3 regions of the Cellulosimicrobium sp. NPDC030954 genome follow, and region 1 is predicted to be linked to each of the others. Evidence: riboswitches for the same ligand, from Rfam matches in the RefSeq annotation. Region 1 holds a riboswitch; each other region holds the start of a gene.

What was found. Region 1 has a riboswitch for S-adenosylmethionine ahead of ACZ402_RS01150 (aminotransferase class V-fold PLP-dependent enzyme). Riboswitches for the same ligand answer to the same signal wherever they lie in the genome.
Region 2: it holds a riboswitch for S-adenosylmethionine, as region 1 does, so the genes downstream of both, ACZ402_RS13245 (methylenetetrahydrofolate reductase) here and ACZ402_RS01150 (aminotransferase class V-fold PLP-dependent enzyme) in region 1, are expected to answer to the same signal.
Region 3: it holds a riboswitch for S-adenosylmethionine, as region 1 does, so the genes downstream of both, ACZ402_RS11825 (hypothetical protein) here and ACZ402_RS01150 (aminotransferase class V-fold PLP-dependent enzyme) in region 1, are expected to answer to the same signal.

The regions. Positions count from the first base shown of each region.
Region 1 is NZ_JBVIFN010000001.1:268,290-273,781, forward strand. Features, by position in the region: gene ACZ402_RS01130 (class I SAM-dependent methyltransferase) at 179-916, opposite strand; gene ACZ402_RS01135 (O-succinylhomoserine sulfhydrylase) at 1,066-2,310, opposite strand; gene ACZ402_RS01140 (rhodanese-like domain-containing protein) at 2,307-2,786, opposite strand; gene ACZ402_RS01145 (hypothetical protein) at 3,052-3,633, shown strand; SAM riboswitch class IV at 3,679-3,794, shown strand; gene ACZ402_RS01150 (aminotransferase class V-fold PLP-dependent enzyme) at 3,830-5,266, shown strand; gene ACZ402_RS01155 (GNAT family N-acetyltransferase) at 5,458-5,492, shown strand, end outside.
Region 2 is NZ_JBVIFN010000006.1:58,506-63,997, forward strand. Features, by position in the region: gene ACZ402_RS13235 (hypothetical protein) at 1-64, opposite strand, end outside; gene ACZ402_RS13240 (hypothetical protein) at 160-474, shown strand; SAM riboswitch class I at 576-678, shown strand; gene ACZ402_RS13245 (methylenetetrahydrofolate reductase) at 842-1,837, shown strand; gene metE (5-methyltetrahydropteroyltriglutamate--homocysteine S-methyltransferase) at 1,870-4,353, shown strand; gene ACZ402_RS13255 (ATP-binding protein) at 4,392-5,492, shown strand, end outside.
Region 3 is NZ_JBVIFN010000005.1:74,427-79,918, forward strand. Features, by position in the region: gene ACZ402_RS11795 (glycosyltransferase) at 1-387, opposite strand, end outside; gene ACZ402_RS11800 (hypothetical protein) at 439-957, shown strand; gene ACZ402_RS11805 (nucleotidyltransferase family protein) at 1,005-1,538, shown strand; gene ACZ402_RS11810 (hypothetical protein) at 1,753-2,139, shown strand; gene ACZ402_RS11815 (hypothetical protein) at 2,186-3,271, shown strand; gene ACZ402_RS11820 (hypothetical protein) at 3,511-4,365, shown strand; SAM riboswitch class IV at 4,377-4,492, shown strand; gene ACZ402_RS11825 (hypothetical protein) at 4,559-5,164, shown strand; gene ACZ402_RS11830 (nuclease-related domain-containing DEAD/DEAH box helicase) at 5,227-5,492, shown strand, end outside.

The DNA of each region.
Region 1 (5,492 bases):
GTCGCGCCCCGCTGGTCGGCCGAGCGCTACGAGGAATCTACGAGGTGTGTCCCACACCGTCGAACCGCCGTCCACAGACGATGCCAGGCACCACGGTGCCGTCCTGGGCGAACGTGCCGACCGACGCACGCCCGACCGGGAGGCGCACCTCGGAGTGCGTCGCTCGCTCGGACCTGCGTCACTCGACGTCGGGCTCCGCGCGCCGCGCGACGAACACCCACTCGCGGCCCGGGCGGTCGGGCGCGTCGCGGACGTCGACGACCTCGAACCCGCACGCCACGAGCGACGCCTCGACCTCGTCGCGCTCGCGGAAGCGCAGCGTCGAGTCGGAGTGCAGCTCGGTGCCGTCGGGCAGCACGGTCGTGTCGTGGAACGACACGAGGGGGAGGGACACGTCGGTGAGGTCGGTCCAGGACTCGACCGGCCCGACGTCGGGCACGTCCACGCGCACGGTCGTCGCCTCGCGGACCCAGCCCTCCCATGCTCGGCGCGCGGGGTCGCGCGTCTCGAAGACGAGCCACCCGCCCGGGACCAGCGCGTCACGGACGCCGCGCAGCGTCGCGGTCCACGCGTCGTCGGTGAGGAACACCTGGGCGACGTTGGCCGTCATGGTCGCGAGGTGCACCTGGAGCGGCGGGAGGGTCGTGGCGTCGCCGTGCACCCAGCGCACGCGGTCGGCGCCCGGCTTGGAGCGCGCGACGTCGAGCGACGCTCCCGCGGGGTCCACGCCGACCACCTCGATCCCGCGCCGCGCCAGGAGGCACGCGAACGTCCCGGTGCCGCACCCGACGTCGAGCACGCGCCGCGCGCCGAGCTCGTCGACGATCGCCGCGTAGGCGTCGAGGTCGGAGCGGTCCGGGTCGAGCGGGTCGTAGAGGGCGGCGAGGCGGGCGTCGTCGAAGATCGCGTCGGGCACCTCCCGACGCTACGAAGGCATGACGCGACCGGTCCACGCCTTTCTCGGAAGCACTGTGTCGACCATGTGCCTGCTGCCCGCCGAGCATGCCGTCGTGGCCCGTCCCGACGCCGGGACGGGCCACGACCACATGGTCGGCGCGAGGGTCGTCAGGCGTCGAGCGCCTGCTCCACGTCCTCGATGACGTCGAGCGGGTCTTCCAGGCCCACCGACAGGCGCACGGTCGTCTCCGCGATCCCGACGGCGGCGCGGCCCTCGGGGCCGAGCTTGCGGTGCGTCGTGGTGGCGGGGTGCGTGATGAGCGACTTCGCGTCGCCGAGGTTGTTCGAGATGTCGACGACCTGCAGCGCGTCGAGGAACGTGAACGCGCGCTTCTTCGCGGTCTCGGGGTCGGTGCCCTCAGGGACGGCGAGGTCGAACGTCACGACCGTGCCGCCGCCGCTCTGCTGCGACCGCGCGAGCTCCTGCTGCGGGTGCGACGCGAGGAACGGGTAGCGCACGCGGCCGACGCCGGGGAGCTGTTCGAGCGCCTCCGCGACCTGGGTCGCCGCGGCGTTCTGCGCGGCGACGCGCACCGGCAGGGTCTCCAGGCCCTTGAGCAGCACCCACGCGTTGAACGCGGAGAGCGACGGGCCGGTGTTGCGGAGGAACGTCTGCACGGGGCCGTGGACGTACTCCTCGGTCCCGAGGATCGCCCCGCCGAGCACGCGGCCCTGGCCGTCGATGTGCTTGGTCGCCGAGTACACGACGACGTCCGCGCCGAGCTCGAGCGGCTTCTGCAGCAGCGGGGTCGCGAAGACGTTGTCGAGCACGACGACCGCGCCCGCGGCGTGCGCGAGCTCGCTCACGCGCCGCGCGTCGACGATGTCCTGCATCGGGTTGGACGGCGTCTCGAAGAACACGACGTCCGCCGGGGTCGCCAGCGCCTCCTCCCACTGGGAGAGCACGTGCCCGTCGACGTAGTCGGTCCGCACGCCCCACTTGGCGAAGATCTCGTCGAAGATGACGATGCTCGACCCGAACAGCGCGCGCGCCGCGACGATCCGGGACCCCGAGCCCACGAGCGCGGCGAGCGACGTGAACACCGCGGACATGCCGGACGCCGTCGCGTAGCACGCCTCCGCGCCCTCCAGGAGGCGCAGGCGCTCCTCGAACGCGTGCACCGTGGGGTTGCCGTAGCGCGAGTAGACGAACCGGTCGATCTCGCCCTTGAACGCGGCCTCCGCGTCGGACGCGCGGTCGTACGTGTACCCCTGCGTGAGGAACAGCGCCTCGGACGTCTCCTGGAACTCCGTCCGGTGGTGCCCGCCGCGCACGGCGAGCGTCGCGGCGCGCGCGCTCGCGGGCAGGGGCTTGCGGCCCGAGCCGCCGGGGACGGGCTGCGCGGCGCTCACCGGGCGGCCTCGTCGTAGGTCGTGGTGGGCAGGCCGCGGACCTTCCAGCCCTCGACGTCGCGCAGGCCCGAGAAGCCCTGGGCGCCCTCGAAGCCCTCGAGCACGTTGTACGACGGCCCGAGCCCGGCGGCCGTGGCCGCGCGCGCCGCGCCGATCGAGCGCTGGCCCGAGCGGCACAGGAACACGACCGGACGCTCGTCGCCGGGCGCCAGGCCGGCCTCGACGAGCCGGTCCACGAAGCGGGGGTTGGGACCGGCCGGGGTCACCCACTCGTCGAAGACGACCTCGCGGCCGAGGTCCGTGGCGTCGGGCACGCCGATCGTGCGCCACTCGCCCTCGGTGCGGACGTCGACGAGCACCGCGCGCTCGTCGCTCGTCAGCAGGTCCCACGCCTGCTGCGGGGTGATGTCGCCGGCGTAGCCGACGGCGGGTCGGGCGTCGGGTACGGCCGACGTCTGCTGGGACCGGTCGCTCATGAGTCCTCCTCCATCGATCGTGGCAGTAGCACCCTGCGCCCGGCCGCCTCGCGACGGACCGGGGGGTTGCTGCGGCGTCGACGTGCCACGTCACTCGGCCGCTCCGGATGGTTGGCACGGATCGTACGCCACGCGTCCGACGCGCGGAACGCCTGTCTCGGCGAGCGGCCCCGAGCGAGGTGCCCGACGTCGGACGGTCGCGCTAGCGTGGCAGCGCGCCCGGGCGGGGGTCCCGGGGGCAGGACGACGGGCAGGGGGGAACCGGATGCGGACCGGCCGGGGACGGGTTCTGGGTGCGGTCGTGGTGGCGGGCGTCGTCGCCGCGGGCGCCTGGCTCTGGGTGGCGACCGGCGACGAGGAGCCGCCGCCGCGCGTGGCGAGCGTCCGTCTCGCGGAGGACGACGTCCTCGACGCCCACGGGAGGGCGCGCATCGTCCTGGTCGAGCCGGACGTCGGCTCCGCGCCGCCGCCATCGCCCCGACCGGTGCCCGCCGACGTGGCGACCGGGGGCGAGCCGGTCGACCTCGCAGAGCTCGCCGTCGGTGGGTACGAGGGGTGGTGGAGCGGCGACGGCGACGGCGCAGCCTGCGACGCGTACGCCGACGCCCACCCCGAGGTGGTCCTGGTGAGCACGCGGTCGGGGGAGCCGGTCGAGGCGTTCGTGAACGGGACGAGGCTCCAGGGCGTCCCGTACGGCGCGCTCGGAGAACCCGCGGACTGGCCGCCCGACTCCGTCGTCGTGCTCGACGCGCGGACCGGCGAGGTGCTCGACGCGTTCGAGGTCGACGAGTCCGGCTGGCGCCTCGACCTGCCCGTGAGCTGTGTCCCGCCATCCGAGACGCCTTGACCACCGGTTGACACGCCCGGGCCGCCGCGCACATGCTGGGACGCAGGTCATGAGTGCCAGCGTGAAACCCCGGTTTGCTGGCCGGCAACCCTCCTCTCGCGGCGGGGTGCCCCGGGTGACGACCAGGCCGCACGCCGACCGGCGCGTGGCAAGCGCGGGGATCACCGTCCCCGGACCGCCCTCGGAGGACTGTGCCATGACCGCTCTCGCCGACGTCTCGTGTCCGACCGACCTCCCGACGGCGCCTGACCTCGCGGCGGTCGCCGGCGCGCCCGCGCTTCTGCCCGTCGTCGGCGCGGACACGCTCGTGCCGCTCGTCGACGGCCGCAGCGTCCCGTACGCGAACCTCGACGTCGCGGCGTCGGCCCCGGCGCTGCGCTCCGTCGCGGACCGCGTGACCGAGGTGCTGCCGCTCTACGCGAGCGTGCACCGCGGCGCCGGGTACCTGTCGCAGGTCTCGACCGCGCTCTACGAGGCGTCGCGCCGCGCGATCGGCGCGTTCGTCGGCGCGCGCGCCGACGACGTCACCGTCGTCACACGCAACACGACCGACTCGCTCAACCTGCTCGCGGGCTGCGTCCCGGCGAACGCGGACGGGACGCCCGGGCGCGTGCTCGTCCTCGACGTCGAGCACCACGCGAACCTGCTGCCGTGGCAGCGTGCTGGCGGCGCGACGGTCCTCGCCGGCGGCGCGTCCGTCGCGGAGACGTTGTCCGGCCTGCGCACCGAGCTCGCGCGCTTCCCGTACGCGCTCGTCGCCGTGACCGGTGCGTCGAACGTCACGGGCGAGTCGCTGCCCGTCGCGGACGTCGTGCGGGTCGCGCACGACGCCGGGGCGCGCGTCGTCCTCGACGGCGCCCAGCTCGTCCCGCACCGCGGGTTCTCCCTCGCGGACTCCGGGGTCGACTACGTCGCGTTCTCCGGCCACAAGACGTACGCGCCGTTCGGCGCGGGCGCGCTCGTGGGCCGCCGCGACTGGCTCGACGCGGGGACCCCCTACCTCGCCGGGGGCGGCGCGGTGCGGCAGGTCGCCGTCACCGGCACGCAGTGGCAGACGGCGCCCGCGCGCCACGAGGCCGGGTCGCCGAACGTCGTGGGCGCCGCCGCGCTCGCGGCCGCGTGCGACGCGCTCGCGGCGCTCGACCCGGCCGACCTCCACGCCCACGAGGCGACGCTCCGCGCCGCGCTCGTCGCGGGCCTCGAGGCGGTCCCGGGCGTGCGCGTCGTGCGGGTCTGGGAGGACGCCGTCGACCCGGTCGGCGTCGTCACGTTCTCCGTCGAGGGTCACGACCCGGGCCTCGTCGCCGCGTACCTCTCCGCCGAGCACGGCATCGGCGTGCGCGACGGTCGCTTCTGCGCCCACCCGCTGCTCGCACGCCTCGGGTACGACGCGGGCGCGATCCGCGCGTCCGTCGGCGTCGGGACGACGGGCGCGGACGTCGTCCGCCTCGTCGAGGCCGTGCGGTCGTACGTGGAACAGGGCCCGGCGACGCGCTACGAGGTCGTCGACGGCTGCTGGGCCGTCGCCGACGACCCGCGCCCGGTACCGGCGGGCTCGGGCCTGGAAGGCCTCTTCGCCACCGCCGCGGCGGGCTTCCTCGCCGACGCGGCGGGGTGCGGCCCCGCCGCATGACCGCGAGATAGCGACCTCCCGCCGAGGTAGCGACGTGCAGCCCTGTCGAGGCACCGGAGGTCGCTACCTCGGCCGGGCGTCGCTCTCTCGCGGGCGCTCGGGCGTCCGTTCACCAGGCCGTCGACGAGCGTTGTCCACCGTGTTGCCGGAGCCTCTTGGCGGCGTCGTCCGCGTGTGCTCTGATATGCGCTGTGCTGCACGACGTCGTCCTCTCGGGGCACGGATT
Region 2 (5,492 bases), on a different contig from region 1:
CCCACACCCGGCAGATCCGGTCGAGCTCGTCCTGGGTCATCGGGCGGGTCGGGGTGGCGTACACGCGGGCTCCTCGGTTCGTCGCTGTCTGAGGCTGTCGGCTCACCGTAACCACTGCCGGCGGGCCAAGTACGCACCACGGAGGTATGGTCCGATCGCATGCAGCCGATGCCTTCCGCCGAGATGGTCTCGCTCATCTCCTTCCTCGCCGCTCTGCTGATCTTCTTCAGCATCGACGTGCGGACCCGAGACACGCAGGATGACGCTCCCTGGCACAGCCACCTGTTCTCGTGGTCGTCGCGCCTGGGCGGGGTCTCGACGGCCCTGGCCCTCTCGCTGGGCTGGATCGATCTCTTCCTTCCGGACGAGGACAGCCCGATCCACGTCGCGTTCGTGGCGGTCCCCGGGACGCTGGGTGTCGTGTGCGCGATCGTCCTGGGCGTCGAGATGCTGTGGCAGCGAGATCGCACCTGAGCGAGCCTGGTGGCGCGGTCCGTCCGACACGGGGACCGATGTCGCCCGTCTCAGCAAGCGGTCACTCTCGACCGCATGTCGGATGGGTCGTAGGATCGTGCCAACCATCCAGAGCGGTCGAGAGTCCTGGCTCGACGACACCGCAGCAACCCGCCGACGGAAGCCTCCCGAGGACAAAGGTGCTAACGCCAGGGTCGATGGAGCGACTAATGGTCTCAGAGGCATCCTTCGCGCACCGTCCGGGCAGCACGTGCCCGACGGCGGTCGCGCACGCACGCACCCCGGGCGAGGCGACGTCGTGAGCGTCGCGGACGCCGTCGGGCAGGCCCACGGCGGGGCGGCACGGCCGACGGTCTCGTTCGAGCTCATGCCCCCGCGGCGCCCGGACGCGGCGCCCAAGTTCTGGGAGACGGCACGCCGTCTCGTCGCGACGCACCCCGACTTCGTGTCCGTGACGTACGGGGCGGCGGGCACCGACCGTGCGACGGCTCGCCAGGTCGTCGGGCGGCTGCTCCAGGGCACGCCCGTGCTGCCGATCGCGCACCTCACGTGCGTCGGGGCGTCGCGCGAGGACGTCGAGGAGGTCATCTCCGACTTCCTCGACGAGGGCGTGCGCAGCTTCCTCGCGCTGCGGGGCGACCCGCCGCGCGACCAGCCGGACTGGCAGCCGGCGCCCGACGGCGTGCGGTCGTCGACCGAGCTCGTCGCGCTCCTGCGCGAGGTCGAGGCATCGCGCTGCGCGGCCGACCCGGCCGCGGCGCTGCGCGGCGCGGCCCGGCCGCTGACGATCGCCGTCGCGACGTTCTGCGACGGCAACCCCGCCGCCGGCACGACGCGCACGCAGGAGGTGCGCCGCCTGTGGCAGAAGCAGCAGGCCGGCGCGAGCTTCGCGATCACGCAGCTCTTCTACGACGCGTCGTCGTACACCGACTTCGTCGCCGAGGCCCGCGCGGCCGGCGTGACGATCCCCATCCTCGCCGGGCTGCTGCCCACGACGGAGCCCGCGCGGCTCCGCCGCGTCGAGGAGCTCACGGGCGTGCGCGCGCCCCAGCACCTGCTGGACGCGCTCGACGCCCTGCCCGACCCGGAGGCGCAGCACGCCTACGGGATCGCGTACTCGGTCGACCTCGCGCAGCGCGTCCTCGACGCGGGTGCGCCCGGTCTGCACGTGTACACGTTCAACAAGCACCGCGCCGCTCTTGACCTGCTCGAGGGTGTCCGCCTCGGCGGCGGGTCGGCCGGGACGGGAGGCAGCGCCAGCGCTGCCGCCGCCCCGCTCGTCCCGGACCTGGCCAGCGGGCCGTGGGTCACCGGCACCTCCCTGCCCACGACGAGCGCCGCCACGCACGGCACGCCCGTCTGACCGGTCCTCCGGACCAGCAAGAGGTTTCGATCATGACCACTTCCGTACCCTCCCCTACCCAGATCCAGGCCGGCTTCCCCGCCGGCACCGTGCTCGGCTACCCCCGCATCGGGCGTCGCCGCGAGCTCAAGAAGGCCGTCGAGGCGTTCTGGGCCGGGCGCACGAGCGCCGACGAGCTCGAGGCCACGGCCCGCGAGCTGCGCCTCGCGACCGCGCGCCGGCTCGTGGACCTCGGCCTCGGTGCCGACGACGCGGCGGTCCCCGGGTCGTTCTCCTTCTACGACCAGGTGCTCGACGTCGCCGCCTCGCTCGGCGCGGTCCCGTCGCGGTTCGCGTCGCTCACCGACGACGCCGGCCGCCTCGACCTCGCGGGCTACTTCACCGTCGCGCGCGGCCAGGGCGACGACGCCCCGCTCGAGATGACCAAGTGGTTCGACACCAACTACCACTACCTCGTGCCCGAGATCGGCCCGGACACCCCGATCCGGTTCGTCGACGACCGCATCGTGCGCGAGTTCGTCGAGGCCAAGGAGGCCGGCGTCGTGACGCGGCCCGTCGTCGTCGGGCCGGTGACGTTCCTCGCGCTCTCGAAGGCCGCCGAAGACGCCCCCTCGGGCTACTCGCCCCTCGACCGCCTGGACGACGTCGTCGCCGCCTACGCCGACCTGCTGCGCGCGCTCGCCGCCGCCGGTGCGCCGTGGGTCCAGCTCGACGAGCCGATCCTCGTCACCGACTCGGTCGACGTGCCGTTCACGGAGCTCGCGGCAGCGGTGGAGTCGGCCTACCGCACCCTCGCGACCGACCTCCGCCCAGTGCCGAACCCGGGGTCGCTCCCCACGGAGGCCGCCGGGTCGGGAGAGATCCCGGGTTCGGCGCAGGACGCGCGGCCCGCGATCCTCGTCGCGACGCCGTTCGGCGGGTTGGAGACGTCGGTCGACGCCGACGGCGGGACCCACGACTTCCTGGCGACGCTCGCGGGAACGGACGTCGAAGCGATCGCGATCGACGCCGTCCGGGCAGACCTCCCGGACTCGCCCTACGACGACCTCGTGTCGAAGACGATCGTCGTCGGCGCGATCGACGGGCACAACATCTGGCGTGCCGACCTCTCCGCGAAGCTCGACGTGCTCGATGCCGCACGCAACCTCGGGGCGGGCGCGGTCGCCGTCGGGACGTCGACGTCGCTGCTGCACGTGCCGCACGACGTGGAGGACGAGACGTTCGCCGAGGCGGGGGCGGCGTCGGGCACGACGCTCGACCCGCGCCTGCGCGACTGGCTCGCGTTCGCGGACCAGAAGGTGGGCGAGGTCGCGACGCTCGCCCGCGCGCTCACGGAGGGTCGCGACGGCGTCGCGGCCGAGATCGAGGCGTCCCGCGCAGCGGTGGCGTCACGCGCCGCGGCGAGCGGCGTCGTCGTGCCCGCGGTGCGCGAGCGCGCCGCCGCGCTCACCGAGGCGGACTTTGCGCGCGGCGACTACGCCGAGCGTGCGGCCGCGCAGCAGGAGCGCCTGAACCTGCCGCCGCTGCCGACGACGACGATCGGCTCGTTCCCGCAGACCCCGGAGATCCGCCGCGCCCGCGCGCTGTGGACGAAGGGCGAGCTCGCGGACGCGGACTACACGACCGCGATGCGCGAGGAGATCGCGCGCGTGGTCGCGCTCCAGGAGGAGCTGGGCCTCGACGTGCTCGTGCACGGCGAGCCCGAGCGCAACGACATGGTGCAGTACTTCGCGGAGCACCTCGACGGGTTCGCGGTCACGGCGAACGGCTGGGTGCAGTCGTACGGGTCGCGCTGCGTGCGCCCGCCGATCCTGTGGGGCGACGTGACGCGCCCGGCGCCGATCACGGTCGAGTGGTCGTCGTACACGGCGTCGCTCACCGAGAAGCCGGTCAAGGGCATGCTCACCGGGCCGGTGACGATCCTCGCGTGGTCGTTCGTGCGCGACGACCAGCCACTGGGCGACACCGCGAACCAGGTGGGCCTCGCGCTGCGCGACGAGATCGCGGACCTGGAGGCCGCGGGCATCGGGATCGTGCAGGTCGACGAGCCCGCGCTGCGCGAGCTGCTCCCGCTGCGCAAGGCCGACCAGCCTGCGTACCTCGACTGGTCGGTCGGCTCGTTCCGGCTCGCGACGTCAGGCGTGGCGGCGGCGACGCAGATCCACACGCACCTGTGCTACTCGGAGTTCGGCGAGGTCATCGGCGCGATCGACGGCCTCGACGCCGACGTGACGTCGGTCGAGGCGGCGCGCTCGCGCATGGAGATCGTGCCGGAGCTGCGCGACGCCGGGTACGCGCGCGGCATCGGGCCGGGCGTCTACGACATCCACAGCCCGCGCGTGCCCTCCGCCGAGGAGGTCACGGAGCTGCTGGAGCTCGCTGTGAAGTCGATCGACCCGAAGGTCGTGTGGGTCAACCCCGACTGCGGCCTCAAGACCCGCCGCTACGAGGAGACCGTGCCGTCGCTCGAGCACCTCGTCGCGGCGGCGAGGGCGGTTCGCGCGACCTTCGCCTGACCCAGGAGATAGCAGACATGCGATGTATGCTTCATCGCATGTCTGCTACCTTCGATGAAGGTCTGGTGCGCCGTACGACGAGCACGAACGCTCTCCAGTCGCATCTCGATGCCGTGGTCAGCCACGGGACCGGACAGATCGTCGCGCTGCGCGGGCGACGACACGTCGGCAAGTCCACCCTGGTCGAACAGTTCGTCGAGTCGGCGGAGGTGCCGTCTGTCTACGTCCCCGGCGTCTACGGGTCATCGGTGCGGCGCCAGCTCGACGACGCCACCCGAGCGATCGTCGAATCTCGCCGTCCGCTGCCGGACGCCGACCTCCTGACCCAGGCTCCGGCCGCCTCGTGGCGGGAATGGCTCGGCCGCCTGTCCGTCGCAGCACGGTCCGGACCTGTGATCGCCGTTCTCGACGAGTTCCCGTGGATGGTCGCCGCCGACCCGGCCCTCGAGGGCGAGCTGCAGGCCCAGTGGGACCGGACGCTGGAGAAGCTACCGATCCTGCTGGTCCTCATCGGCTCCGACGTCGCGATGATGGAACAGCTGTCGGCGCACGGTCGCCCCCTCTTCGGACGCCTGCGCCCGTGCGCCGTCGCACCGCTCGACCCGGCCGAGGTGGCGTCTGCGCTCCCGGGCCGCAGCGCGTTCGACGCCTTCGACGCCTACCTCGTCACGGGCGGGTACCCGCGACTGCTCACCGACCTCGCGAGGTCAGGGCGGAGCCCCGAGGAGTACGTCAGGGCCTCTCTCGCCGACTCCTACAGCCCGCTCGTCACGACGGCGCGGCTCACGCTCGACGCCGAGTTCCCCGACGCACCCGCCGCGTACCGGGTGCTCGCGGCGATCGGCTCGGACGACACGGCGAACCCCGGGTTCAGCGACGTGCTCTCCGCGATCCAGGACTCCTCGGAACGCAAGGCGCTGGAGACCGCGACGACCCGGGCACTCAAGACCCTGACGGAGACGAAGTCGCTCGTCGAACGCGAGGTACCGGCCTGGGCCGCGCCGGGGGGCCGGCTGCGTCGCTACCGGATCACGGATCCGTACCTTCGCTTCTGGTTCCGCTACGTCGAGCGGAGGGTGGAGCAGATCTCGCGCGGTCGAGAGGATCTCGCCATCACCGCCTTCGATCGCGACTGGGCG
Region 3 (5,492 bases), on a different contig from region 1:
GCGCCGCTCGCCCGGCTCGACCCGCACGGCCGCGACGTCCTCCCACCGCACGACGACCCGGACCACCTCCGCACCGCCCACCGGCAGCTCGACCTCGTGCGGCCGCAGCACGACCGCCGCCTTCGACGGCCCGCGCACGTAGGCCACCAGCCCGCCGCCGAAGGCGACGGCGACGATGCCGATCAACGCCGCCGCGAACCCCTCGTCGTTCCGCAGGAGCCACACGGCGAACCACACCGCGCCACCGCACAGCGCGATCAGGATCAGCAGCACCGCGAGGTAGTCGACGACCGGCGTCAGGCGCTCGCGCCCGCGCACCCCGCCGCGCACCGCCGTCCACACCATGCTCGGCCGGTACGGCTGCCGGGGTCGGCGGTCGCTGCTCACGGTGGACAGTCTGCCGGACCGACGGTCGGAAGCACGTGGCAGGGTGGCGGCATGACGACGCTCACCCAGGTCCGTGCGGCCGCGCTCGCCCTGCCCGAGACGGCGGAGGGTTCGAACGCCGGGACGGTCGCCTTCGCCGTGCGCGGGCGGCGGTTCGTGGCGGTGACGAGGGCCGCCGTCGTGCAGCTCCGGCTGGTGGATGACGACGTCGCACGGCTGCTCGCCGAGCACCCGACGGCCTCGCGGGTGACGCGCGGCGACCACCTGCTCGGCGCGGGCGTGCCCCTCGCCGACGTCGACGGTCTGCAGGCCAACCACTGGGTGCGGCGCGCGTGGCTCGCCCGTGCGCCCCGGCGCCTGGCCGCGACCCTCCTCGCGGCCGACGGCGCGGAGCCCGGCACGGTCGGCGACCTCCCCGCCGCCATCGGACGGCCCGCCACGCGCGCGCTCGCCGGGGCGGGCATCACCACGTTGTCCGACGTCGCCCGGATCGCCGACGCGGACCTGCTCGCCCTGCACGGGGTCGGGCCCCGGGCCGTGCGGATCCTGCGCGAGGCCGCGAACGGGTGACGAGCGGGCAATGGTGCCGATAGCATCTGATATCGGAGGTGGGGATGGTGGAAGGGTCGTCGGTCGAGGCCGCGTTCGAGGCGTATCTCGGTGGGCTCGCGACGAGGGCGCGCGCCCTGCGGGACGAGGCGAGCGCGACGCTCGAGCGGGGTGCGCGACAGGCGGCTGAGCTCGGATGGAGCCAGCGGCGCATCGCCGCAGGCCTCGGGAGGAGTCAGCCGGAGATCAAGCGACTGCTCGATCGGTCTGCCGAGCCCGGTGCCGCGGCGAAGGTCGAGGCGAGCGCGGGGCCGACGACGGTGCTCGACACCGTGCTGCGCGGGAAGCGCGACGCGGTGGTCTCTGCGGCTGCTCGGCACGGAGCAGGGAACGTCCGTGTGTTCGGGTCGGTCGCGACGGGCACCGACACGCCCGAGTCGGACGTTGACCTCCTCGTCGACGTGGACGACACGGTGGGCCTCATGGGGCTGGCCGCCCTCCAGCTCGAGCTCGAGGAGATCCTGGGTCGCGCGGTGGACGTCGTGCCGGAGCGATCGCTCCGGCCGGAGGTGCGCGCCACCGTCCAGGCGATCCCCCTGTGAGGCGGACCGACGCCGACCCTGCGCGACCGTCGAGAACGATCTCGTCGAGTACGCCGCAGCCCTGAGGAGCGTCGCGGCGAGGAGTGGCTGAGCGCTCGAACCTCGCTGGCTGAGCCTGGAACTCCGGCGCCGGGCTACGTCTCCCGCGGTGGGTGCGAGCACGATGTGCGCGCACCTCTTGCGCATGTGCAGTTACTGCACGTAGGGTCACTGCATGGCCACGGACCCGTCGCGACACCCTCGACCTCGCCTCGACGCCGCACGCGCAGCGCTCGACGAGGCGTCGACCGCCGCGCCGGGCGAGGCCGTCGAGCCGCTGTCGCGGGCACGCGCGCTCCTCGACGTCGCGCTCGACGAGGCGATGGCCGAGGCGCTGCTCGCCGGGTCGTCCATGCGTTCCGTCGCCGAGTCGGCCGGCGTCGCGCCCAACACCGTGCCGCCCCGCATCGCGCGGACCCCGGCGCTCGCGGGCTACTCCGGCCCCGACGGCCGCGTCTCCGCCGAGGGCGTCACGCGCGCCCGCTACGACCGCGAGCGGGGAACCCCGCCGCCCGAGCCGACGACCGCCGTCGAACCGCTGAGGTTCCGCCGCCGCACCTAACCGTCCACAGCACCGTCCGTCCAGCAGCACGACGAAGGGAACCGCCATGCCTGACCAGACCCTCACCCACCTCGCCATGCTGCTCGACCGGTCCGGCTCGATGCAGTCGATCAAGCAGGCCACCGAGCAGGGCTTCGACCTGTTCCTCACCGAGCAGCGCGACGCACCCGGCCGCTGCACGGTCACGCTCGCGCAGTTCGACAACGAGTACGAGGAGGTCTACACGGACCTCGACGTGCGCGAGGTCCCCCCGCTGGACCTGCACCCGCGTGGCATGACCGCGCTGCTCGACTCCATCGGGCGCCTCGTGCAGACCACGGCGCTGCGCATCGCCCAGCTCCCCGAGGAGCAGCGGCCCGGCGCCGTGATCGTCGGGATCATGACCGACGGCCTCGAGAACGACTCCAAGGAGTACACGCACGCCGCGATCAAGGCGCTCGTCACCGAGCGCGAGGAGCAGTTCGGATGGACGTTCCTCTACATGGGCGCCAACCAGGACGCGATCGAGGTCGGCGCGTCGCTCGGCGTGAAGCGCGAGCGGTCGCTCACGTACGACACGGCGAACGTCGACCAGGCGTACGCCGCGACGTCGCGCAGCATGGCCGCGATGCGTGGAGCCGTGTGGGCCGGCGCGGCGCCCGCTGCCGCGCGCGACCAGCACGCCGCGTACACCGAGGCGGACCGTGCGGCGGCAGGTGGCTCCGCGCCGGGGCGCGCGAGCACTCCGACCGGTCGTCGCAGCCCTGTGCCCGCACCGGTGCGGCCCGCCCCGCGCGGGACGAAGGACGACCCGTTCGACGAGCCGCACCTGCTGGAGCACGTGCGGTCGGTGCTCGCGACGGGCGCGCCGACGCTGGCCGACGTGGGGACGTTCGGTGGACGCGCCGTCGTCTGGGCGACCGTGCGCGGCGTGCCGGTCTACCTCAACGCGGACTCGTCGCGCGCGGCGCTGCAGCAGCTCGTGGATGCGGCCGCGGGTGGACCTCTCCCGTGGACCGTCATCGCGAGCCAGAGTGGCCAGCTCAACAAGGTGACGTTCCGGTCCGGAGCGCGCGTGCCCGGGTTCTACTGCTACGCGCGCGAGATCCAGCCCACGGCAGGCCCGCTGGGAGGCGCCGTCGTCGCGCGCTGAAGGTCCGACGCCGTGGGACGGGCCGCGAGGTGCGGCCCGTCCTGCGGTGCAGCTCCGGCTGTGGGCCGCCGAGGCGAGACGACGCGGTCGTCGACTCCCTGCCTTCAGAGAGTCGACTACCGTGCCTCCAGAGACGGCGGGTGAGTACCCGACGCACGACGTGAGCAGGGGGCTGCTTCATGGAGGATCCGCGCGCGGCGGCGAGGGCGGGACGAGTCCGGCGGCACGCACGATGGGTCGTGCCGCTCGTCGCCGCACCCGCCGTGTTCCTCGCTTGCGTCCTCGCCCTCGACGCGCTCAACCGGCACGAGCTCTACCACGGGGCGTGGGCGTTCCTCGTGCTCCTGGTGGTCGCCGTGGCGTTCCTCGGGCCGGTCGCCCTGCTCGCTGTCGCGATCGCAAAGGGCGCCAGGACATTCCGGGAGCACCGGCGCAGCCGCGGTCGGTTCTCTGCGACCGAGCGTGCCGAGATCGGCCGGCGCGACGCCGCCGCGCACGCGTGGGCGAACGCCCAGGGCCTGCACCGGCATCTCCTCGCGCGGGAGGTTCCGCCCACGCTGCGGGTGTGGGACGTCGTCCCGTACGCGGGCGAGGAGTTCTTCTGCGACGTGCCCGCCGGGTACGCGCGCTACTACGGGACGACTGTCAGCTACACGCAGACGTCGGGGTTCTACTACGGGCGGCCGTCGTTCGTCCTCACCGGCCTTGCCGTGACGGCGATCGCCAACGCCGCCGAGCGCAGCGCCGCCCAGGCGCAGGCCCGAGAGCAGTGGCGTGAGCGCTGCGTCTCCCGGCTCGTCGTGAGCAACCACCGGCTGCTGGTCCAGGTGCATGGGCGATGGCTGTCGTTCGACTACTCCGCGATGACGGCGGTGTTCCCCGAACCCGGCGGGTGGGCCCTCGTCTGCCAGTTCTCCTCGACCGAGCCGCTCTTGCTCACCGGCGACCACGCCCCCTTCGCCGCGGTGATGACCCTGTACAGGACGCACGGTGAGCAGGCGCTGAGAGATCACCCCGGTCTGGAGCCGCTCCGGCCGGTGCACGGCCCGGCCAGCCCGGGGAGCGAGGTTGCGTCCGATCAGCGGGTGAGGTAGACATCTGCCCAGGTCACGAGTGACCGGCGAGACGCCCTCCGCGTGCCGGTCCGGCAACCGCGCCCCTCGCGCACGGTGCCCCAGGAGGAAGACCGGCCCTGGCCGAACGGTCAGGGAAGTGCGAGGTCGACGTCCGCCTCGGTGCGTTGCTGCGCGCCCGGGTGCCGTCGGCCCTGACCGAAGGGCTGCTCCGATGAACCCGACCCCGACCATGACCCTGTGGGTCCGTACCGACGACCCGTGCCAGCTGCTCGTGAGCGACGAGGGGCACCTCGTGTGCCCGGTCCACACCGGGCACCCGCGCCCGGTCCCGTCGCGCGGGTGCTCGTTCAACCCGTTCCTGCGTCTCTGCCACGTCTGCCTGAGCGAACGCGTCCAGATGACGAGCCGCTTCCACATCGAGCGGCGCGTGTGCGACGCGTGCCAGAAGATCGACGCCGCGATCGCCACGTCGCTCGGTGCCGAACCCCTGACCGGGATCACGCAGGACCACCAGACGCTGCGGCGCATGGAGGCCTACGTCACGCTCGTGTTCCCGACGCGGTGGCGGCGCGCGCGCGAGAGCGGCCTCGGCGTCGTCGAGCTCGACACGAACGCACCGTTCTGGGACAGGAAGCCCGACCGCCGGGTCGAGCCCCAGCCACCCATGACGGTGCGGCACTTTGCGCGACTCGACCACTGGCGCACCCGCGGTGGCGGCGGGCCGGACTCCGTGTCCCGCCGCGCCGCGTTCCTCGCGTGGGCACGGGCCGTGCACCCCGCGAGCCCCGTGGCCGTCGCAGCGGGTGAAATCCCGTGACGCGGGAGACCGCAGGTCGTCAGACCCGTGACGTCGTCGGCACGGTGCGGTACGAACGGCACATGCCGCTCGCGTTCCCGCCCGACCCGACGTTCCCCGACGACGGCGGCGCCGAGCGCGCCGTGTGGGACGCGCTGCGCGAACAGCTCCCCGACGACGTCGTGCTGTTCCACGGGGTGCACGTGCAGGAGGACGAGCAGGAGTACGAGATCGACGTCCTCGTCGCCTGGCCAGGGGTCGGGCTCGCCGCGATCGAGGTCAAGGGCGGGCACATCGACCGGGTCGACGGCACCTGGTTCCAGGGCAACGGTCCCCGGCGGCACCGCAT